DNA from 3 places in the Micromonospora sp. FIMYZ51 genome. Region 2 is predicted to be linked to each of the others. Evidence: riboswitches for the same ligand, from Rfam matches in the RefSeq annotation. Region 2 holds a riboswitch; each other region holds the start of a gene.
What was found. A riboswitch is a leader RNA that binds a small molecule or an ion and turns the genes downstream of it on or off. The one in region 2 is predicted to bind S-adenosylmethionine.
Positions count from the first base shown of each region.

Region 1 (6,585 bases), 2.4 Mb from region 2:
CAGCGGGCGCACTTCGGCGACCAGACGCTGCCCATCTGGCACGACTTCTGGAACGCCGTCTACCAGGCAATCGACGACTAACTCGACCGCTGTAGCGCGGTGACGAGATCACCTACCGAGGTCGAGGGGTTTCCTGCGGGCGGCGGATCGAGTCGTGCTGCTCGCTGGCATGCGGTCGCAACCCCATCCCGAAAGCTGTCGAAGTTCAGTGCCGTCTTGTCCCAGTCTGCCAAACGCACCCCTGACGCTCGGGCTGTCTCCGAAGCCTCTCCGGGCGAGTAATGGTCGACGTCACAGACGGCCCACGCCTCGTCGTAGTCGTTCTCCTGCTGCCGGCGGTACGTGCCACGTACCAGATCGACGGGTGAACCGCGCTCGACGGCGACCGCGACCCTGACACTGACCCAAGGTTCCCGTTTCAATGCTTCGAAGTAGGCGCGCTCGGTGGACTCGCCGTTCGTCGTGACCAGTACGGTCCGCCGCTGCTCCCGTGTTGCCGGCCCTCTGCGCAGGTCCGTCTCCCGGCCGCCCGCATGCACCATGCGACCCGTTTGGCGCTCACGACGTCGAGGCGTCATCCGTACCTCCACGGTTGGTGAGTGCCTGCTCGAACAGGTGGGTCGAAAGGTCCGGCACCGCACCGTAGTTGCCGTTCAGGTACCGACGCTGTCGATTCTCGCCTTCCTTCCGAGGCTTGAAATCCGTCAGCGGATAGAGCGAGGAAGCGCCTTGGTCGTCCTTTTCCACGAACCAGATCTCGTCGCGGCGCAGGATCTCCTCCGCATCGAGAGTGCCGAGCAGCGCGGCGTCGTGGCTGGTGAAGATGAGCTGACTACCCAGCGGGTTGGCCTCCGGGCTGCGGAAGAGGCTGATGAGCTTGGCGGTCAAAATCGGGTGCAGGCTGGCGTCGATCTCGTCGATCAGCATGGTGGCACCGGTCCGGAGCATCGCGGCGGCGTGCAGCCCCAGGGTGAGAAGTTGCCGGGTACCGGTCGACTGGTCTCGAAGTTCGAGCAGAGCGGTGCCGTTGGGGCCCTGGTGGGCGAACTGGATCCTCGATCGTTCGAGCACCGCCCACCGACGAGCCCGCCGCTGAACGAATGTGCGATCAGTCGGCAGTGCCGGCTCGTGAGTGCTTTCGCTCGGTCTTGGGTTGACCACGACGCCGACGATTCCGACGTCGGCAGCTTGCAACAGTTCAACGGCCAACTGGAGCATGTCCTGGTCATCCGCGTCGTTAGGACGGAGAAGGCTGGACAAGACCATCTCGGGTTCCATCCGCTGGCCTGCCAGGTAGAACCAGCGGTAAGTGTTGTGCAGCGGTTGCGGGTTCGTCGGATCCGGCTCTGGACGGCTGTGGCCGAAGCGGGCAACAGTGCTGAGGAAAAGTGCAGCTGGCGCGGTGATCTCTGCAATTTGCTCCAGGGGCCGCCGGCCTGACTCCTCGCCCCAGGCGAAGTTGTCCCCATCGCGTTCGAAGATGCGTCGCTTGCGGCCCAACGGATAGTGGTAGAGCCACTCTTCAAGCACCCGATCGTCGTCGATCGTGAACCCGTAGGTGTGCCGGACGTCGCCGAGCATAAGGTCTACGACATAACGTGATGGCTGCCCGACGTTCTCAGGATCCAGTCGGAAAGGTTCGCGGAACAGCCCCACCCCGGGCTCGACCGCGCGGTCAGACTCCACGACCATCTGCCGCATGAACGCCAGAGCGCCGAGGCAGTTGGACTTGCCGGACGCGTTGGCCCCGAAGATGCCGACAACCCTGACAGCCGGGGTCGGAGGCCCACCCGCCTCGATGTTGTCTCCGTAGACCGGTGTGAGGTTGAGCTGCTGCTCGTCGCGGAACGAGCGGTGGTTGGCAAAGCGGAAACTCAGCAGCATCGGCGGTGTGCCCCTACCTGGTGGGCGGTTACAAACGCATCTCTGCGAGTAAACCACGAAGAGGTGGGGGAAGCCCTTCATGGGCAGGTGCTGCTGCCGGGTGCCGGAGCAAAGGGCGTACAGGCCGACGGAGGAAGTGTCAGGGCGTGCTCGCACAGGCCGTGTCGAGCTGGCTTGGGCCGGTGGCGTCCGGCCAGGCCATTCGGAACTTGCGGGGAGAGCCGTTGAGTCGGGACGGGTCGGCGCCGGGTGGTGACACCGTCGCCGTCTCGACATGGCAGGCTCCGCAAGCCTGGTAGAACCGCTGCGCCGCGGTGTTCTGCTCCAGCACCCACAGGTAAAGGCCGTGGGTCGTCGCGTGTGCCACCGCGGCTCGGGCGGCGTGGGCCAGGAGCGCGGTGCCGACACCGGTGCGGTGCTGGTCGTACGTGACGTGCAGGTTGTCGACGAGGCTGCCCCACTGCGGGTCATGGTCGAACATGACATGGACGAAGCCGATCAGCCGGCCGCCGTCCTCGGCCACCACGGTCCGGCTGCGGGTGGGGTCGGCCAGGCGGGTCGACCAGACCGAGCGCCGGTCGGCGACGACATCGCCGTCGAGGAAGGAATCGGAGTACGCGCCGCGATAGTAGCGACGCCAACTGTCGGCGTGCAGCAGCGCGATCTGCCCGGCGTCGTCAACGTCGGCGAGGCGTACTCGCAGCAGATCGTCCTGCTTGAATGCCTGGTCGGATTCCCCGTCCTGGCTGGAGATGGGAGTTGGCACGAAAGCACCTCCGGGCTTCGCAGCTTGCTCGACATCACTCGTGCCGAGCCGGGTCCTCACCCGGAGCACCCCGCCCACGATCGGAGGGTTGCCGGCCAGCAAGCCGGGGCTTCGCGCTGGCGCTCATGACCTGTGTAGACCGTACCAACTCCGCCGCACTTCCGGCGTCCTGCACCGGTTGTCCGAGGCAGTTCGCACCGCGCCGTAGCCTCCGCGATAACCTGTTGGCGGGCCACGGCAACCGCTGCTAGCTTTCCGGAGGCCGTGCGAGAAACCGAGGAGGTGGTACCCGTGAACGTGTCGACATGGGTGCTCCCCTCAGGGGTCACGGTCGGGCGATAGGTCGTCCGGGAGCGCCGTTCAGCGCACTCCCGAAAGGTACGACCATGGAGTTCATTTCCGAACAGCGCCTCGACGACGGCGTCCGCGAGCGCGAATTCACCCTCGGCGAGATCCCCGGCATCCTGTGGACGCCTCCCTCCGTAACCGCTCCGGTGCCGCTGATTCTGCTCGGCCACCCCGGCGGACTGCCGATGATGTATCCCCGACTGGTGGCCCGGGCCCAGCACTGCGCGGCGGAGGGCTTCGCCGCAGCCTCCATCGAGCTTCCCGGCGGCGGTAACCGGCCCCGTTTCCTCGCCGTCGAGGAGGCCCGCGCCGACCTGCGCCGGGCGTTGCAGGCCGGCGAGCGGGTCGACGACGAGATCGTCGACCGGCTCGTCCTCCCGCTTGTCGACAAAGCCGTCCCGGAATGGCGGGCCACCCTCGATGCCCTGCTTGCGTTGCCCGAAATCGGCGGCCCGGTCGGCTACTCGGGAGGGATCATCGCCATCGGCGTCCGGCTGGCGGTGGTCGAGCCGCGCATCCGGGCGGCCCTTCTGTTCGCCGGGAGTTTCGTGCCCCGCAGCATGTTCGAGGAAGCCCGGCAGGTCAGCATTCCGTTGCAGGTGCTGCTGCAATGGGACGACGAAGGTAACGACCGGCAGTTGGCGCTGGATCTGTTCGACGCCTTCGGCTCCCGGGAGAAGGCGCTGCACGCCAACATGGGCGGACACACCGGCATCCCGCATTACGCCGGAGAAGGCGCGAACCGGTTCTTCATCCGGCACCTGAAGTAGAGGTCAGCCCGGCCGGCAGTCTGCCCGCTCATCCGGGCAACGTACCCGATCAGCGTCGAGTGATCAGGGACGCGAGGACAGGTCGACCGCTTCGGCGAGAAAGACGTCCAGCTCGCTGTCCGACATGCTAGGACTTACTTGTTCGTGAGAGGCCGTGTGGCTTGTCAGCCGGAAGATGCAGGGCTCACAACCTGGTGGCCAGCGCTGCTGCTTCAGCGAGAAGCTCGTTCAGCTCGTCGTCACCGACAGCGCCATTGCCCAAGATTTCCAAGATCACCAATCCCTGGATCCGCCCGGCCATCTGGGGCGCTATGGCCGTCTCGACATCGGGATCCACAGCGGCCCGGATCAGCGTCTCGGCTGCGTTGGCGTCGATCTCCGGGGTGCCGGCGGGGGCAGCTGCTCGCATGTCGGCAACGAACCGCATGATCTCGCCTGCGGATGTCCGCTCGTCGAAGCGCCGGTTGACGGCGAAGTAGAAGACCGCACCGAGCAGCGTCGGGAAGCCGTCCCAGCCGATCTCATCGAGGCGGGCTTCGATCCGGTCGTTGGCCTCGTGATCGCCTCTGACCATCGTCCGGATGTAGTCGACCATCTCAGGGCTGCTCATCAGATCGCTTCCTCTCGCGGTGTTTCTTCACCATGTTCCAGACACCTCGAAATCCCACGACGATTGCGCCAGCAGCCATGATGACCGACGTGACCGGGTGCTCCAACTGAGGGCGGTCGACCGGCGTGCCGGGGTCGGAGGCCGTGGACGTCGTGCTACCACTCGATCCCGATCCCTTCAGGCCCTTTTGCAGCTCGCGAAAGCCGGTCGTGATGGCCTGCTCGGTCTGCTTGAGGGTGTCCTCGGTATCGTCTGCCTTCTTGACGTGCCGGCGGAGGAACGCCTCGCCCTTGCGGTTGCGTTCCTCCGTCTCCGCGACCAGGCGTTCGCCGGACGGTGAAGCCGCATCATCTGGTCCGGCGGGCGCGGCGCCGGGGGCGATCGTGTTGACGTACGCGGTGATATGGCTGGCGGCCTCAGACAGCAGGCGGGCGTAGCGGCCGGCTTTGTCCCGGGCCACCTCGGCGTCCGCGACGGCGGCGCGCAACCGGTGGTCGCTACTACCGCGCTGCACCTCGACCAGCCGCGCCAAGGCCACTTCGGCGTCCGTCCGGGCGCGCAGCGCGGTGACCGCTGCGGCATCAAGCTTTCCGCGTACGGCGAGAAGCCGTGCGACCAGTTCGGCGATGCTGCCGCTCATCCGAGTCGGGTGAGGTAGTCGCTTGCGTTCTCGGCGGTGCCTGCGAAGCGGCGGCGAGTCGGTTCGACCTCTGCCTTGGCGGCGGCGAGTGCCTGATGAGTGTCGGTCACGTGCTCGTGTTGGCTGCCGCGCAGGATGGCGTTCGCCGTGCCGGTTGCTGCTTCGGCCTCGGAGACAGCCTGGTCGAACACCCGTTGTCCCTGGCGGACGGCTTCGATGGCGGCGTGAAGGGTCGCCTTGACCTCGCCAACACTCATGGTGGTCGACGGTCAGCCGAGAATGCCGACGTAGCGGCGGGCGGCCTCCGAGCTGCCCTGCACGAGCGTCATGGCCTCGGCCAGGCGCTGCTTGCTCTGCTCTCCTCGGGCGATGGCCTCGGCGATCGTGGGGTGGCCGGTGCCGGCAGCGACAGCACGTAGCCGGGTCAGCATCTGCTCGGTGTTCTCGGCGGCGGCCCGGATCTGGTTGATCGTGGCATTGCCCTGCTCGGCTGCCTGCATCAGCGCCGCCTTGACCTCTTCGATGCTGGCCATGCTGTCCCTCCGTCGATCGTCCGCGAGCGCAGATCACGTTTGCGTAGTCGGGCGGACACTATCGGAGATGACTTCGCTTCGCAGCCCGGTAGCTACAGGTGGTCGGCTGCGGTCCGTTCCACGTCGGCGATGAACTCTTCAAGCTGTGCTTCGTCTTGGTCGCGGTCCTGGAGCAGCTTGCCGAGGAGGACAATCTGTATCTGAAGGGCCGTCTCGGGGTTGAGGTTCTCGATCAGCTTGACCTCGCCGAGCGCTGCCCGGACGAGTCCCTCCATCTCCAGCGTGGGAAGCGACTGCGCGTCCGGGAACTGCGATCGCGTCTCGGCTACGAACCGAGCCACGTCGGTCGGCGAGGGGTTGGCGGGGAAGCGGTCGTTGATTGCGATGGCGAAAGCCGCGCCGATCACCTGGCTGCCGCCGCGCCAACCCGTGGTCTCCAAGCCGTCCAGGATCTGGTCTACCGTGCCCCAGTCACGACGCGCCATCGCGCGAATCAGGTCGCTGAATTCCGTCCGTACGCTCACGGTTTCGTAACCTCGCTATCCCTTTGCGGATCGACACGACGGAGCGGTGGACGGCGATGCCGGCCACCAGCCCAACGACGACCAAGTGCCCTGCGGTGTCCGGTGCCTCGTTGGCGAGACGTTGGCCCAGGGTTGGGCTGGCGCTCGGTGTAGTGGTGCCGGCCTGCGTTCCTGTCGGGCCTTGCGGTCCTCGGATGAAGTTGAAGGCTTCCCGCGCTGCGCTCACGGTCTTCTGGGTGTTGTCCTGAAGGTCCTCGACGTTCCGGGTCATCGTACTCAGGAAGGACCCGACGTTCCGTCGACCGGATTCGCGTTCAACGCTCTCGGAGAGCAGCGTCTCGCCCGAGGGCATGGCGGCCTCGGAGGGCGCCGTGGGGGCGGAGCCGGGAACTACGGCGTTGGAGAAGGCGGCAACGCTGTCGGCTGCCTTGCTGATGAGATTGGCGAGTCTGACGGCCTTCCCCCTGGCTGCCTCACTTTCTTGCACAGCGCCCGTCAAGTTGGGATGGC
Region 1 is NZ_CP134706.1:1,464,265-1,470,849, forward strand. It holds gene QQG74_RS06865 (serine hydrolase domain-containing protein) at 1-81, shown strand, start outside; gene QQG74_RS06870 (AAA family ATPase) at 559-1,884, opposite strand; gene QQG74_RS06875 (GNAT family N-acetyltransferase) at 2,024-2,650, opposite strand; SAM riboswitch class IV at 2,666-2,781, opposite strand; gene QQG74_RS06880 (alpha/beta hydrolase) at 3,037-3,768, shown strand; gene QQG74_RS06885 (hypothetical protein) at 3,953-4,378, opposite strand; gene QQG74_RS06890 (hypothetical protein) at 4,365-5,018, opposite strand; gene QQG74_RS06895 (hypothetical protein) at 5,015-5,275, opposite strand; gene QQG74_RS06900 (hypothetical protein) at 5,288-5,551, opposite strand; gene QQG74_RS06905 (hypothetical protein) at 5,644-6,075, opposite strand; gene QQG74_RS06910 (hypothetical protein) at 6,023-6,585, opposite strand, start outside.
Region 1: it holds a riboswitch for S-adenosylmethionine, as region 2 does, so the genes downstream of both, QQG74_RS06875 (GNAT family N-acetyltransferase) here and QQG74_RS17680 (ABC transporter substrate-binding protein) in region 2, are expected to answer to the same signal.

Region 2 (6,585 bases):
CCGTGGCGACCTGTCCCGGGTCGAGGCCGGCGGCGGCGCCGACCAGACCCAGCACCAGCGGCTGATGCGGCCCGCCCGGCTCGGCGGGCAGATCGTCGAAGGTGGCGGTGGGCCAGATCCGCCGGCCGGCCCGCAGCAACGCCCGGCCCTGTCGGCGGGAGACCGAACGCTGAGCCGGCGAGGCGGTACGGGCGTCCAGTTCGGCGTCCAGCCGGACCAGTACCGCCCGCCGCCGCGCCGACCCGGCCGCCCGGCGCGCCGCCGCCGCGAAGGCCGCCGCGACCAGTCCGGCGGTGGCCAGTCGACCACGCAGGTACGCGTCCAGGGTGGCCAGGTCGGTCACCCGGCCGGCCGCCACGGCCGCCTCCAGCCCGGTCGAGTGGGCGTGCGCCCCGGCCGGGAACCGCCCGTCGGCGAGGAGCAGCAGCATCGTCGAAGTGGTCATCAGAACAGGAAGTACCGCTGGGCCATGGGCAGCTCGGCCACCGGATCCGGGTCGACCGTCTCGCCGTCGATCCGCACGGTGAAGGTGTCCGGGTCGACCTCGATCCGGGGCAGGGCACCGTTCTCCGGCAGGTCGGCCTTGCCGCGCGAGCGCACGTCGGTCACCGGCACCACCCGGCGCCGTACGTCCAGCCGCAGGCCCGCGTCGAGCGCCGCCGGGGCGACGAAGGCCAGGCTGGTGGCGGCGACCGCACCCCCGTACGCGCCGAACATCGGCCGGGGCAGCATCGGCTGCGGCGTCGGGATGGAGGCGTTCGCGTCACCCAGTTGGGCGTACGCGATCATGCCGCCCTTGATCACCAGGTGCGGACGTACGCCGAAGAACGCCGGCTCCCAGAGCACCAGGTCGGCGAGCTTGCCCGGCGCCACCGACCCGATCTCGTGGTCGAGACCGTTGGCCATCGCCGCGCAGATGGTGTACTTCGCGACGTACCGCCGGGCCCGGTGGTTGTCGGCGCGACCGTCGCCGGGCAGCGCGCCCACCCGGGCCTTCATCACGTGCGCGCTCTGCCAGGTCCGCAGCACGATCTCGCCGACCCGACCCATGGCCTGCGAGTCCGAGCCGATGATGGAGATCGCGCCGAGATCGTGCAGCAGGTCCTCGGCGGCCATCGTGGACGGTCGGATCCGGCTCTCGGCGAAGGCCAGGTCCTCCGGCACGGCCGGGTTGAGGTGATGGCAGACCATCAGCATGTCGAGGTGCTCGGCGAGGGTGTTGCGGGTGTACGGGCGGGTCGGGTTTGTCGACGACGGCAGCACGTTCGGCTCACCGGCGACGGTGATGATGTCCGGCGCGTGCCCGCCTCCCGCCCCCTCGGTGTGGTACGAGTGGATCGCCCGGCCGCCGATCGCGCGCAGCGTGTCGGCGACGAACCCGGCCTCGTTGAGCGTGTCGGTGTGGATGGAGACCTGCACCCCGGAGGCGTCGGCGACCCGCAGGCAGGCGTCGATCGCCGCCGGGGTGGTCCCCCAGTCCTCGTGCAGCTTGAACCCGCCGGCACCGGCCCGCAACTGCTCCCAGAGCGCCTCGGTGGAGACCGTGTTGCCCTTGCCCAGCAGCAGCACGTTGACCGGGAACGTGTCCAGCGCCTCGTGCATCCGGGCCAGGTGCCAGGCGTTCGGGGTGACCGTGGTGGCCCGGGTGCCCTCGGCCGGGCCGGTGCCGCCGCCGACCAGGGTGGTGACCCCGCTGGCCAGCGCCTCGGTGACGATCTGCGGGCAGATGAAGTGCACGTGCGTGTCGACCGCCCCGGCGGTGAGGATCCGGCCGTTGCCGGCGATCACCTCGGTGGCCGGGCCGATGACCAGGTCGGGATGGACTCCGTCCATGGTGTCCGGGTTGCCGGCCCGGCCCAGCGCGACGATCCGCCCGTCCCGCAGCCCGACGTCGGACTTGACCACGCCCCAGTGGTCGAGCACCACGGCGCCGGTGATGACGGTGTCCAGGGCGCCCTCGGCGCGGGTCGCCCGGGACTGGCCCATCGACTCGCGGATCACCTTGCCGCCGCCGAAGACCGCCTCGTCGCCGCCGACGCAGTGATCGTGTTCGACCTCGATGAGCAGGTTCGTGTCGGCCAGCCGGATCCGGTCGCCGGTGGTCGGCCCGTACAGGGCGGCGTAGCGGTCCCGTGCCACGATGCTCACGCGCCCCGCCTCCCGTCCAGCGCGCCGCCGCACTCGCCCCGCAGGCCGGGTACCAGCCGGGCACCGCCGAGCGGCACCAGCTCGACGCTGCGGCTCACGCCCGGTTCGAAGCGCACCGCCGTGCCGGCCGGTACGGCGAGCCGGTGCCCCCACGCCGCGTCCCGGTCGAAGTCCAGGGCCGGGTTGGCCTCGGCGAAGTGGTAGTGCGAGCCGACCTGCACCGGTCGGTCGCCGGTGTTGACCACCAGCAGCGTGGTCACCGGCCGGCCGGCATTGATCTCCACCGGTCCGGCGGCCGGCAGGATCTCCCCGGGGATCACGGGATCGGGTGGTGCACCGTCACCAGCTTGGTGCCGTCCGGGAACGTCGCCTCCACCTGCACCTCCCTCAGCAACTCGGGAATGCCGTCCTGCACGTCGTCGCGGGTCAGCACGGTGCGCCCGGCGGCCATCAGGTCGACCACGGACTCCCCGTCGCGGGCGCCCTCCAGCAGGAAGGCGGTGATCATCGCGACAGCTTCCGGATAGTTGAGGCGCAGGCCGCGTTCGCGGCGACGCCGGGCGACGTCGGCCGCCACGTGAACGAGCAGGCGGTCCTGCTCGTGCGGGGTGAGGTACAACTGGGGCTCCCGGTGGGTGTCCGCGCCCCGCCGGCTCGGCGCCTCGACGCGCCGTCCCACGTTGCGGGGCTCGTCCGCCGGCACCCCCGCCACGTGCGTGGGGCCTCGGGAGTTCCACCCTCCCGGCCCACGTGGCGAACCACCGACGGTGTCTGCTCGGATGCGGACCGCACCGCCCACCGCTGAACAGACCGTAAGGGATCACGCGGCCCCCGGGCAACACCCCCGTACGCCGGCCATCCGCGTGAGGGCCGTCATAACCGGTGGACGCTGCCCCATGACCGGCTGCTAGCCTCGTCGGCAGGTCATGAGTGCCAGCGTCAAGCCCCGGCTCGCTGGCCGGCAACCCTCGTCCGCGCAGGGGTGCCCCGGGTGAGGACCAGGCGTCGGAGCAGCCTCCGATGCAAGCGTGGCCTGGTTGCCCAGGTCATCACGACCTGGAGGAGAGCCATGCCGTACGATCCCCGACCCGCTCCCGTCGCACCCGGTTTCGGCCTGACCCAACGCCGGCACGTCGACATGATGCGGGTGTGCAGCGCCGCGTGTAGCTGACCGCGCCGGTCGGGTCGCCGACCGATCTTTCGCTTTCCCACGATCCGTTCCAGCGGTCCGTCCTGCGGCGGACCGTCGGTGTGGCACGTCCGTGCCCGCCGTAGCTCAACCAGGAGACACCGTGCGATTCCTTCCTGCCCTGACCCGGGCCGCCGCCGTCGGCGTCGCCACCATCCTCGGCGCCGCCACCCTCACCGCCTGCGGCTCCGACTCCGCCGGTGGCAGCGCCGACAACCCGTACAACCTGCTCCAACCGGGGGTGCTGCGGGCCGGCACGCTCACCGACGCCCCGCCGAACGTGTACCTCAAAGACGGCAAGTTCACCGGCTTCGACAACGACCTGCTGGTCGCTGCCGCCGACAAGCTGGGGCTGAAGGTGGAGTTCGTCGGCACCGACTTCTCGGCCCTGCTGTCCCAGGTGAACACCGGCAAGTTCGACGTCGGCAGCTCCTCGATCACCATCACCGAGGCGCGGAAGAAGACCGTCGACTTCGGCAACGGGTACGACTTCGGCTACTTCGGCCTGGACGTGCCCGCCGGCTCGACGCTCAGCAGCTTCGACGAACTGCCCGGCAAGCGGGTGGTGGTCGTGCAGGGCACCGTCCAGGACGACTACGCCACCAACAAGGGCCTCGACCCGGTACGCGTGCCCGACTACAACGGCGCGATCAACCAGCTCAAGGCGGGCACCGCCGATGCCTGGATCGCCCCGGCCGAGATCGGTGAGAAGACCGCAGCGGACAGCGGCGGCAAGATCACGGTGGCCGCGACGGAACTCAGCCCGGCCCCGACCGCGTACGCCTTCGCCAAGGGCAACGACGCGCTGCGCGAGGCGCTGAACAAGGCGCTGGACGAGGTGATCGCCGACGGCACCTGGACCCGGCTCCAGGAGCAGTACTACCCGGGTCGGCCGATTCCGGACGACTTCACCCCGGGCAGCGGCGACGTGGCGGCGCCCACGGCGGCCGGTTCGGCGGCGCCCTCGGCGTCGGCCGCTTCCTGAGGTAGGACGACGAGCGAGCTGGGCGGAGGTTGACCGTGGATCCGTTGCGCACCCTGTGGGAGACGTTCTTCGACTGGGAGTCGATGCGCGAGGCACTACCCGAGATGCTCACCGTCGGGTTGCCGAACACGCTGATCCTGGCGGTCACCGCCGCCCTGCTCGGCTCGGCGCTGGGCATCGTGCTGGCCGTGGCGGGCATCTCGCGTACCCGATGGTTGCGGTGGCCGGCCCGGGTCTGGACCGACGTGTTCCGCGGCCTGCCGGCGGCGGCGACGATCCTGCTGATCGGCGTCGGCCTGGCCCCGCTCGGCATGCAGGTGTGGGGGCCCAACCCGTACCCGCTGGGCATCCTGGCGTTGTCGCTGATCGCGTCCGCGTACCTCGGGGAGATCTTCCGCTCCGGCATCCAGTCGGTGGAGGCCACCCAGCTTGAGGCCGCCCGCGCGCTTGGCTTCTCCTGGTGGGAGGCGATGCGGGTGGTGATCATCCCGCAGGGCATCCGCCGGATCCTGCCGGCCTGGGTGAACCAGCTGATCGCCCTGATCAAGGACTCCAGCCTGGTCTACTTCCTGGGCCTGCTGGCCAGCCAGCGGGAACTGTTCCGGATCGGGCAGGACTACGCGGCCAACACCGGCAACCAGTCCGCGCTGCTGCTGGCCGGGCTCTGCTACCTGGCGCTGACCGTGCCGCTGACCCACGTGGTCAACTGGATCGACCGGCGGCTGCGGCACGGCCGACCGGCCACCGGGCCGGCCGGCGACGACCCCGACGACCTGGACCTGGCGCTGCCCGGCGCCGCCGGAGGCAACCAACGATGAGCACCTCGGTGAGTCTCAGCCTGCGCGACGTACACCTGGCCTTCGGGCCGCACCGGGTGCTGCGCGGAGTCGACCTGGACGTGGCCCGGGGCGCCACCGCCTGCGTGATCGGCCCGTCCGGGTCGGGCAAGTCGACCCTGCTGCGTACGGTCAACCGGCTGCTCGAACCGGACCGCGGCGACGTGCTGCTGGACGGCCGCAGCGTGCTGCGCGACGACCCGGACGCCCTGCGCCAGCGGATCGGCATGGTGTTCCAGCAGTTCAACCTCTTCCCGCACATGAGCGTGCTGCGCAACATCACCCTCGCCCTGCGCCGGATCCGCAAGCTCGGCGAGGACGAGGCGGCGGCGCTCGCCCGCGAACACCTGGACCGGGTGGGGCTGGCCGCGAAGGCCGACGCCCGGCCGGCGCACCTCTCCGGCGGGCAGCAGCAACGGGTCGCCATCGCCCGCGCGCTGGCCATGCAGCCGGAGGTGATGCTCTTCGACGAGGCCACCTCGGCGCTGGACCCGGAGTTGGTCAAGGGCGTGCTGGCGCTGATGGCGGACCTTTCCGCGCAGGGCATGACCATGGTGGTGGTGACCCACGAGATGGGCTTCGCCCGCCAGGTCGCGGACACCGTCGCCTTCATGGACGCCGGCGTGGTGCTGGAGGCCGGCGAACCGGCGGCCATCTTCGAGTCCGCCCGGCACCCCCGCCTGCGCCGCTTCCTCTCCCAGGTGCTCTGAGCGCCGCGCCGGACGTTAACAGGGGGCCCTTCCTATGCACGAGGCGTTAGGAAGGGCCCCTTCCTAACGGCTAGCGCGGGGTGTCGCGGTGGCGGAAGGTGGTCAGACCGGCCGCCAGCAGCACCACCGCCGCGACGGTGAGGGTGAGCAGGGGCAGCACCGCCGGGTCGGCGGCGGGTACCGAGGGAATGTGCGTGTAGGGCGACAGGTTGAGGGCGGCCTGCGGCAGGTCGAGCACGGCGCCCAACTGGCCGAGCAGCAGGTAGACGATGAGCACCGTCCAGCTCAGCGCGACCGACAAGCGCGGTAGCGCGCCGAACAGGGCGGTCACCACCCCGGCGACCACAAGCAGGGCCGGTAGCCGCAGCAGCGCCGCCCCGGCCAACTCGACGGTCCAGCCGATCGGGTCGCCGGCGGCCAGGCCGTAGCCGAGGCCGGTGGTGACGCCGGCCAGCAGCATCAGCGTCAACCCGCCGAGAACCGCGCCGAGAATCTGCGTACCGAGCCATCGGGTACGGCCGACCGCCGTGGCGAGCAGCGCCTCCAGCACCCCGTCCGACTCGTCGTTGCGGGTACGCAGCAGCGCTTGGACGACGTACGCCCCGATGGTGAGCGCGAACAACCCGAGCATCGCGGCCAGGTACGCGTCGACCAGTTCCGACCCGCCGCCGAGTGCCGCGATCACCTCGGCCGTCTGCGGATTCTCGGCGATCATGG
Region 2 is NZ_CP134706.1:3,886,526-3,893,110, forward strand. It holds gene QQG74_RS17660 (urease accessory UreF family protein) at 1-445, opposite strand, end outside; gene QQG74_RS17665 (urease subunit alpha) at 445-2,148, opposite strand; gene QQG74_RS17670 (urease subunit beta) at 2,145-2,468, opposite strand; gene QQG74_RS17675 (urease subunit gamma) at 2,465-2,767, opposite strand; SAM riboswitch class IV at 3,071-3,183, shown strand; gene QQG74_RS17680 (ABC transporter substrate-binding protein) at 3,441-4,322, shown strand; gene QQG74_RS17685 (amino acid ABC transporter permease) at 4,358-5,140, shown strand; gene QQG74_RS17690 (amino acid ABC transporter ATP-binding protein) at 5,137-5,868, shown strand; gene QQG74_RS17695 (anibiotic ABC transporter) at 5,939-6,585, opposite strand, start outside.

Region 3 (6,585 bases), 2.6 Mb from region 2:
TGCCAGTCCGCGGCGGCACCCAGATCCAGCAGCGTCCAGGCGACCAGCCGGCCGGATGCGGTGTGCCGGACCCCGGCGTGGTAGCGCCGCCGACCCCGCGCCTCGAGCACCTGCTCGGTAGCGCGTACCCGCTCCGCGTCCACCTGCTCCGGCTCCCACGCCAGGTCGCCCATTGGCGCGTCGACGAGCAGCCGACCGTCCAGGTACGCCACATCGGCGATCAACTCGTCCGGTGTGTCCCCACGCCAGAACAGCACCTCGTACCCGGTGGCGCGGCCCCGGGCCTCGGCCAGCAGCGCGTCCAGGTGTGCCTGGTCGAGACGGGCGGTGTCGAGTCGCCGCCGCACGTCGGGCAGGGCGTCGACCGCGCCGACGCTGAGGGCGAAGGCGCTTCCCGGTGACGGGCGGTCGGGCTGGCCGGGAAGGTGTGCCTGGCTCATCGCGCTCACCCGTCGGCGTCCGCGCTCGCGCAGCACGGCGACGCCATGCTCGTACAGCGCCCGGCCCACACCCCGCCGCCGGTACGCCGGATGCACGACCAGCTCGGCGGAGGCGTTGTCGGTGTTGTCCAGCTGCGGCAGGTCGAGCATCAGCAGGCCGGCCGGTTCGCCGTCGACCCGGGCCAGCAGGTGGATCGGTTCGTTGCCCGGCATCGGTTGGCGGAGCAGGGTCATGAACCGCCGACGGCAGAACGGCGGAAAGTCCGGCATATCGGCGGCCACCTGTGCGGCACCGACCTGATAAGCCTGCTCGATGGCGGCCTCGTCGGCGGCTCCGAGACGGGTGACACTGATCCTCATGTCCGCAGCGTGCGCCACGGACAGCGCAACGGGCCAGCGAATATTCGCTGGCCCGTTCGCACGTTGGTCGGGAGGGTCGATCGCACAACGCCTCCGGCGTTGGGTCGTACAGACTAAAAGTCTCCGGCGAAACGCCCTCCCGCACGGAGCATCTTGCGCCGTCCGGTTCCTGTCGTCAAGTCCCCGCCCGCGCGTTTCGCAGAATGCAAGGAAGGGCCCCTTATTAACGCCTGGTGCATAGGAAGGGCCCCTTCTTAACCGGCAAGTCAGCTGAGCAGGCCGGCATCGCGGGCGGCCCGCAGGGAGGGCTTGATCCGGTGGGTCGGGCCGACCTGGCCGGCGACCGCGTCCAGGGTCTTGAGGCCCTCGCCGGTGTTGAACACCACGGTCTCGGCGGCCGGGTCGAGCTTGCCGGACTCGATCAGCTTGCGCAGCACCGCGACGGTCACTCCACCGGCGGTCTCCGCGAAGACCCCGGTGGTACGCGCCAGCAGCCGAACTCCGGCGCGGATCTCGTCGTCGTCGGCGTACTCCATCCAGCCGCCGGTGCGGCGCACCGCCTCCAGCGCGTACAACCCGGCGGCCGGGTCGCCGATGTTCAGCGACTTCGCGATGCCGGTGGGCTTGACCGGGGTGATGGTGTCGGTGTCGGCGTGCAGAGCGGTGGCGATCGGGTTGCAACCGGCCGACTGGGCTCCGAAGACCTTCCAGCCGCCGGCCGGCGCTTCCACCAGCCCGATCTCGACCAGCTCGCTGAACGCCTTGTCGATCTTGGTGAGCAGCTCGCCGGAGGCCATCGGGATGACCACCTGGGCGGGGATGCGCCAGCCGAGCTGCTCGGCCACCTCGTAGCCGAGCGTCTTCGAGCCCTCCGCGTAGTACGGCCGGACGTTGACGTTCACGAACGCGGTGTCCTCGAACTCGTCGGTTTCCACCAACTCGCCACAGAGCCGGTTCACATCGTCGTACGACCCGTCGATGGCGACCAGGTCACCGCCGTAGACCGCAGTGGTCACCACCTTGCCCTGCTCCAGGTCGCTGGGGATGAAGACCACCGACGGGGCACCCACCCGGGCCGCGTGCGCGGCCACCGAGTTGGCCAGGTTGCCGGTGGAGGCACAGGCAAAGCGGGAGAAACCGAGGGCACGGGCGGCGGTCAGCGCCACCGACACCACTCGGTCCTTGAACGAATGGGTCGGGTTGGCGCTGTCGTCCTTGACCCAGAGCGCAGCGGTGAGACCCAACTCGGCGGCGAGCCGGTCGGCGGCCACCAGCGGGGTGAAGCCCGGGTCCAGGGAGACCCGGGTGGCCGGGTCCTGACCGGCGGGCAGCAGGGCGGCGTACCGCCAGAGATTGCGCGGGCCGGCCTCGATCTGCTCGCGGGTGACCGAGGCGAGCGCGGCCGGGTCGTAGTCGACCTCCAGCGGGCCGAAACACTCGTAACAGGCGTGCTGGGCGGCGAGCGGGTAACGGGCCGAACAGGCGCGACAGACCAGGGCACGGGCGGGACTGGCGGTGGTGTCGATACCGGGAGCGGCGAGCGTCGACGTCATGTCGAAGTCCTCTCATCTTTCCCCGCATCGCACCGTACGGCGGGGACGGAATTGGCACCTGCCCCGTCTTACGCTCAACGGTGAGCGCTCTGGGGTGGTTGCCGGGGCGTCGTCGGGCCGTATCCCTCAGCCCCTCTGGATGAGGTATGCAGTTGTGTCGTCGAGTCTAGGCAATCAAGCGGCGCTCGTCGCCCACCAATCCCAGCCTGTGAGCGATTCCTCAGCGGCACCGTCGCGTGCCCCGGTGCCGCTGAGCACCGCCGTCAGGCTGGCACGGACCGCCGTTCACCGGCGTCGAGCGCCACCGCCTGTGCCGTCCGCTGCCGCAGCAGGGTGTCCAGCGCCCAGTTGCCCGGGCCGAGCACCGCGATCAGGAAGAACGACCAGCAGAACAGCACGGACAGCTCACCGTGGTTACGCAGCGGCAGCAGCGCCTCGGGCTGATGGACCACGAAGTACGCGTACGCCATCGAGCCCGACGCCAGCAGCGCGGCTGGGCGGGTGAAGAGGCCGACGAGAACCAGCGCGCCACAGAGCGCCTGGATCAGGGCGGCCCACCAGCCGGGCCACTGCCCGAGTGGGACTGGATCGCCGCTGCCACGGTTGCCGCCGAAGACGCCGAACAGGGACGCCAGGCCGTGGCAGAGGAAGAGTAAACCGATGACCATGCGGAACAGGGACAGGGCCGGCCCGCCGAACCGGTCAGTACGCATTCCGGTACCTCCAATGGAGATGAGTGGTGGGCAACCAGAATGCGGGATGCGATAGATAGTTGTCGATGCAATCTCTTCCTTTGGGAACGCTCCCACACTCATGGTACCGACTGGAACTTCCGAAATCCGCCCCACTTTGATCGCGGCCCGCCCGCACCACCGGTCAAACCGACTGGCTAGCGCAGGCGAAGACGACCACACCCATCGACGCCCGCCATGCCCGGAGATCGAGTACGCAGCACCGCCACCCCACCCGATCGGCCACCGACAAGCTGCCCCCACCAACAGATCTTGGAAAGATTCCGCGAGCGACGAACGGAACGTTTCCCACAATTCACCTGACGCAGCCGGTGGCGGCTCCTCCTGCCCACCGGCCGCTGCGTCCGCCGCGCTCATCACGGCGGTGCGTGCACGGCACGCTGACCACATCTTGGGCGCGGCTGCCCATGACCGGGGTCACCGGTGACGGCGGACGGTGCGACGATGACGCGATGCGGGGGACAGCTCAGGCTTCGGTTCGCACGGAGATGCCCGGCGGTCGCGGCGACCGGCTCGGCGGTCGCGCTTATGGACTCGGGCGGCGCCGAAGGCTGGTCGCGTTGCTGGCCACGGTTGCGCTGGTGGCCGGCTGTGCGCCGGTCGAGCGGCCGGGTGACACCGGAGTGGGCGGGCCCGACGTGGATCCGGTCCGGGTGTCGCCGTGGCCCACCGAGCCGGACCGCACGCCGCCGGAGGGCGCAAGACCGCCAGACGGTACGCCGCGGAATGGTACGGAACCGCTGACCGGCCCGGAGCCGACCAGTTGCCCGGAGGCCGGCGTACGGATCCGGTATCTGGGTGGTAGCGCCGCAATGGGACTGCGTGCCATCGGACTGGAGCTGGTCAACTGCGGGACGGAACGGTATCGGCTGCACGGCTACCCGGCGCTGCGGCTGCTGGACGCCGACGGGGAACCGATCACGGTCCGGGTGATCCCGGGGGCGAAGGGGATCACCTCGGGCTTCGACGATCCGCCCCGACCGCTGGTGCTCGCGCCGGGCGAGGCGGCGGGCGCGGCCGTGCTCTGGCGCAACCTGGTCGACGATCCGACCGTGGTCGCGACGAACGCCGAGCGGCTTGACGTTGCCCCGGCGCAGGGTCAGCCGATGCAGGACGTCGGCATGACGGGGCGGATCGATCTCGGCAACACCAACCGGGTCGGCGTCAGCGCCTGGAAGAAGCAGCCACCGACCACGCCGGCCCCGATACCCTCACCCCTCTCGCCCACCCCCTCGCCCTCCCCCGCTCCCCTGCTCTGACACCCCGGTCAGGAGGTGATGTCTTTGCGGGTGAAGCGCCAGAAGGCCAGGCCCCAGAAGAGGGTGGCGTAGCAGATCGCGGAGATGGCACCGCGGACGATGTCGTCGGTCTGCACGGGGGTGGAGAGCAGTCCCAGCCAGGCGTTGCTGTAGTGGGTGGGCAGGAACGACCGGATCGCGCCGAGCGCGGTGATCTGGTCCAGGATGCTGGAGAGGATCCAGAGCAGTACCGCGCCACCCACCGCACCGAGTGCCGCGTCCGTGAGCACCGAGAGCAGGAACGCCAGGCCGGCGACGACCAGCAGCACCACCGCCAGGTAGCCGAGCACCGCGAGCAGCCGCAGCAGCCCCTCACCCGGCTCAAGTTGGGCGGCGACCGTGCTGCGCAGCGGTGACCAGCCGTACCGGAGGGTGCCGATCAGCAGGGCCGTGCCGGCGAGCAGCAGCAACGCCAACGCCGAGTAGGTGAGCGCGACCAGCAGCTTGATCGCGAGCAGGCGGGCCCGGGGTACCGGCACCGCCAGCAGGTAGCGCAGGCTGCCCCAGCTCGCCTCGCTGGCCACGGTGTCACCGCAGAACAGCGCCACCACCACGACCAGCAGGAACGAGGCGGAGACGAAGATGCTGAAGAGGGTGAAGTTCAGTCCGCCCGAGGTGGCGAACGAGACGAGGCTGCCGAACTCGCCGCGACCGTTGTCGTCGTCGCCGGAGTCGAACTGGAAGGCGATCAGGATGATCAACGGCAGCAGCACCATGAACCCGAGCGCCAACTGGGTACGCCGCCGCGCCGCCTGCCGGCGGAACTCCGCGCCGAACGGCAGCGTCCGCGACGGCCGGTAGCCGGCCGCCGCCCCCGAGGGCGCGACTCCGGTCGCCATCCCGGCCGTCCCGGACGACGGCGTCGGCTCGTCGCCGCCCCGCGTGGGTTCGACAGTCGATCCCGCCATCACCGGTCCCCGCTTCCCCGAGAGTTCTCGCCGACCAGGGCGAGGAAGGCGTCCTCCAGGCGGCGCCGGGGCACCACCCGGTTCACTCCGACACCGGCCCGCACCAGCTCGGCCACCACCTCGCTGCGGGCGGTGCCGTCGGTGTCGACCACCAACTGCCCGTCGGTGTCGTCGAGCACCCGTACGCCACCGAGACCGTCGAGCACGGTCCGGGCCGCCGCCGGGTCGCTCACCTCGAACAGCACGCTTGGCGAGTCACCGACGATCTCCTCGACCGGCCCGGCGGCCACGATCCGGCCCTTGTTCACCACCACGGCGTGGGTGCAGGTCTGCTCCACCTCGGCGAGCAGGTGGCTGGAGACCAGCACCGCCCGGCCGTCGGTGGCGTAGCGCTGGAGCACCCGGCGCATCTCGGCGATCTGCGGCGGGTCCAGCCCGTCGGTCGGTTCGTCGAGCACCAGCAACTCCGGCAGGCCGAGCATGGCCTGGGCGATGGCCAGCCGCTGCCGCATGCCGTGGCTGTACTTGCGTACCTTCCGGTGCACCGACGAGCCCAGGCCGGCGATTTCCAGCGCCTGCTCGAAGTGGGCGTCGGCCGCCGGCCGGCCGGTCGCCCGCCAGTACGCCTTGAGGTTCTCCAGGCCGGACAGGTGCGGCAGGAAGCCGGGGCCCTCGACCAGCGCGCCGATCCGCGACAGCACCGGCGAGCCGGGGACCAGCCGGTGGCCGAAGACGTAGATCTCCCCAGCGGTCGGCTGGGTCAGCCCCATCAGTACCCGCAGGGTGGTGGTCTTGCCGGCACCGTTGGGGCCGAGCAGGCCGACCACCTGACCGGGGTGCACCTCGAAGTCCACCTCGGAGACGGCGACGAAGCCGTCCGCGTACTCCTTGCGCAGGTGGCGCACGGCAAGCGGGGTGTCCGCGTACTCCGGGTGGATGCTGGTGTCCTGGCGGCGGTGCCGCCAGCGGACCACGGCGACGACCGCGACGAGCCCGAGCACGATCGTGGCGAGCAGCCCGGCCAGCACCCAGCGCCAGAGCAGCGCCTCGGTCGGGATGGGTTCCGCGTCGACCGTCGGCAGGCTCACCGGCGCGTCGCCGACCGCCACCGTGTGCACGGTCGGCTCGATCGGGGTGGCGTACGCCTGATCCGACGTGGCGACGACGAGCCGGAGCCGGTGCCCGGCCTCGACCCGGTGCACGATCGCCGGCAGGGTGACGGTGACCGGCTGCGCGGCCTCGATGCGCTCCGGCAGGCCGGTCAACCGGATCGG
Region 3 is NZ_CP134706.1:6,489,786-6,496,370, forward strand. It holds gene QQG74_RS29215 (GNAT family N-acetyltransferase) at 1-800, opposite strand, end outside; gene thrC (threonine synthase) at 1,067-2,353, opposite strand; SAM riboswitch class I at 2,363-2,499, opposite strand; gene QQG74_RS29225 (DoxX family protein) at 2,617-3,066, opposite strand; gene QQG74_RS29230 (DUF4232 domain-containing protein) at 3,666-4,364, shown strand; gene QQG74_RS29235 (ABC transporter permease subunit) at 4,373-5,242, opposite strand; gene QQG74_RS29240 (alpha/beta fold hydrolase) at 5,311-6,585, opposite strand, start outside.
Region 3: it holds a riboswitch for S-adenosylmethionine, as region 2 does, so the genes downstream of both, thrC (threonine synthase) here and QQG74_RS17680 (ABC transporter substrate-binding protein) in region 2, are expected to answer to the same signal.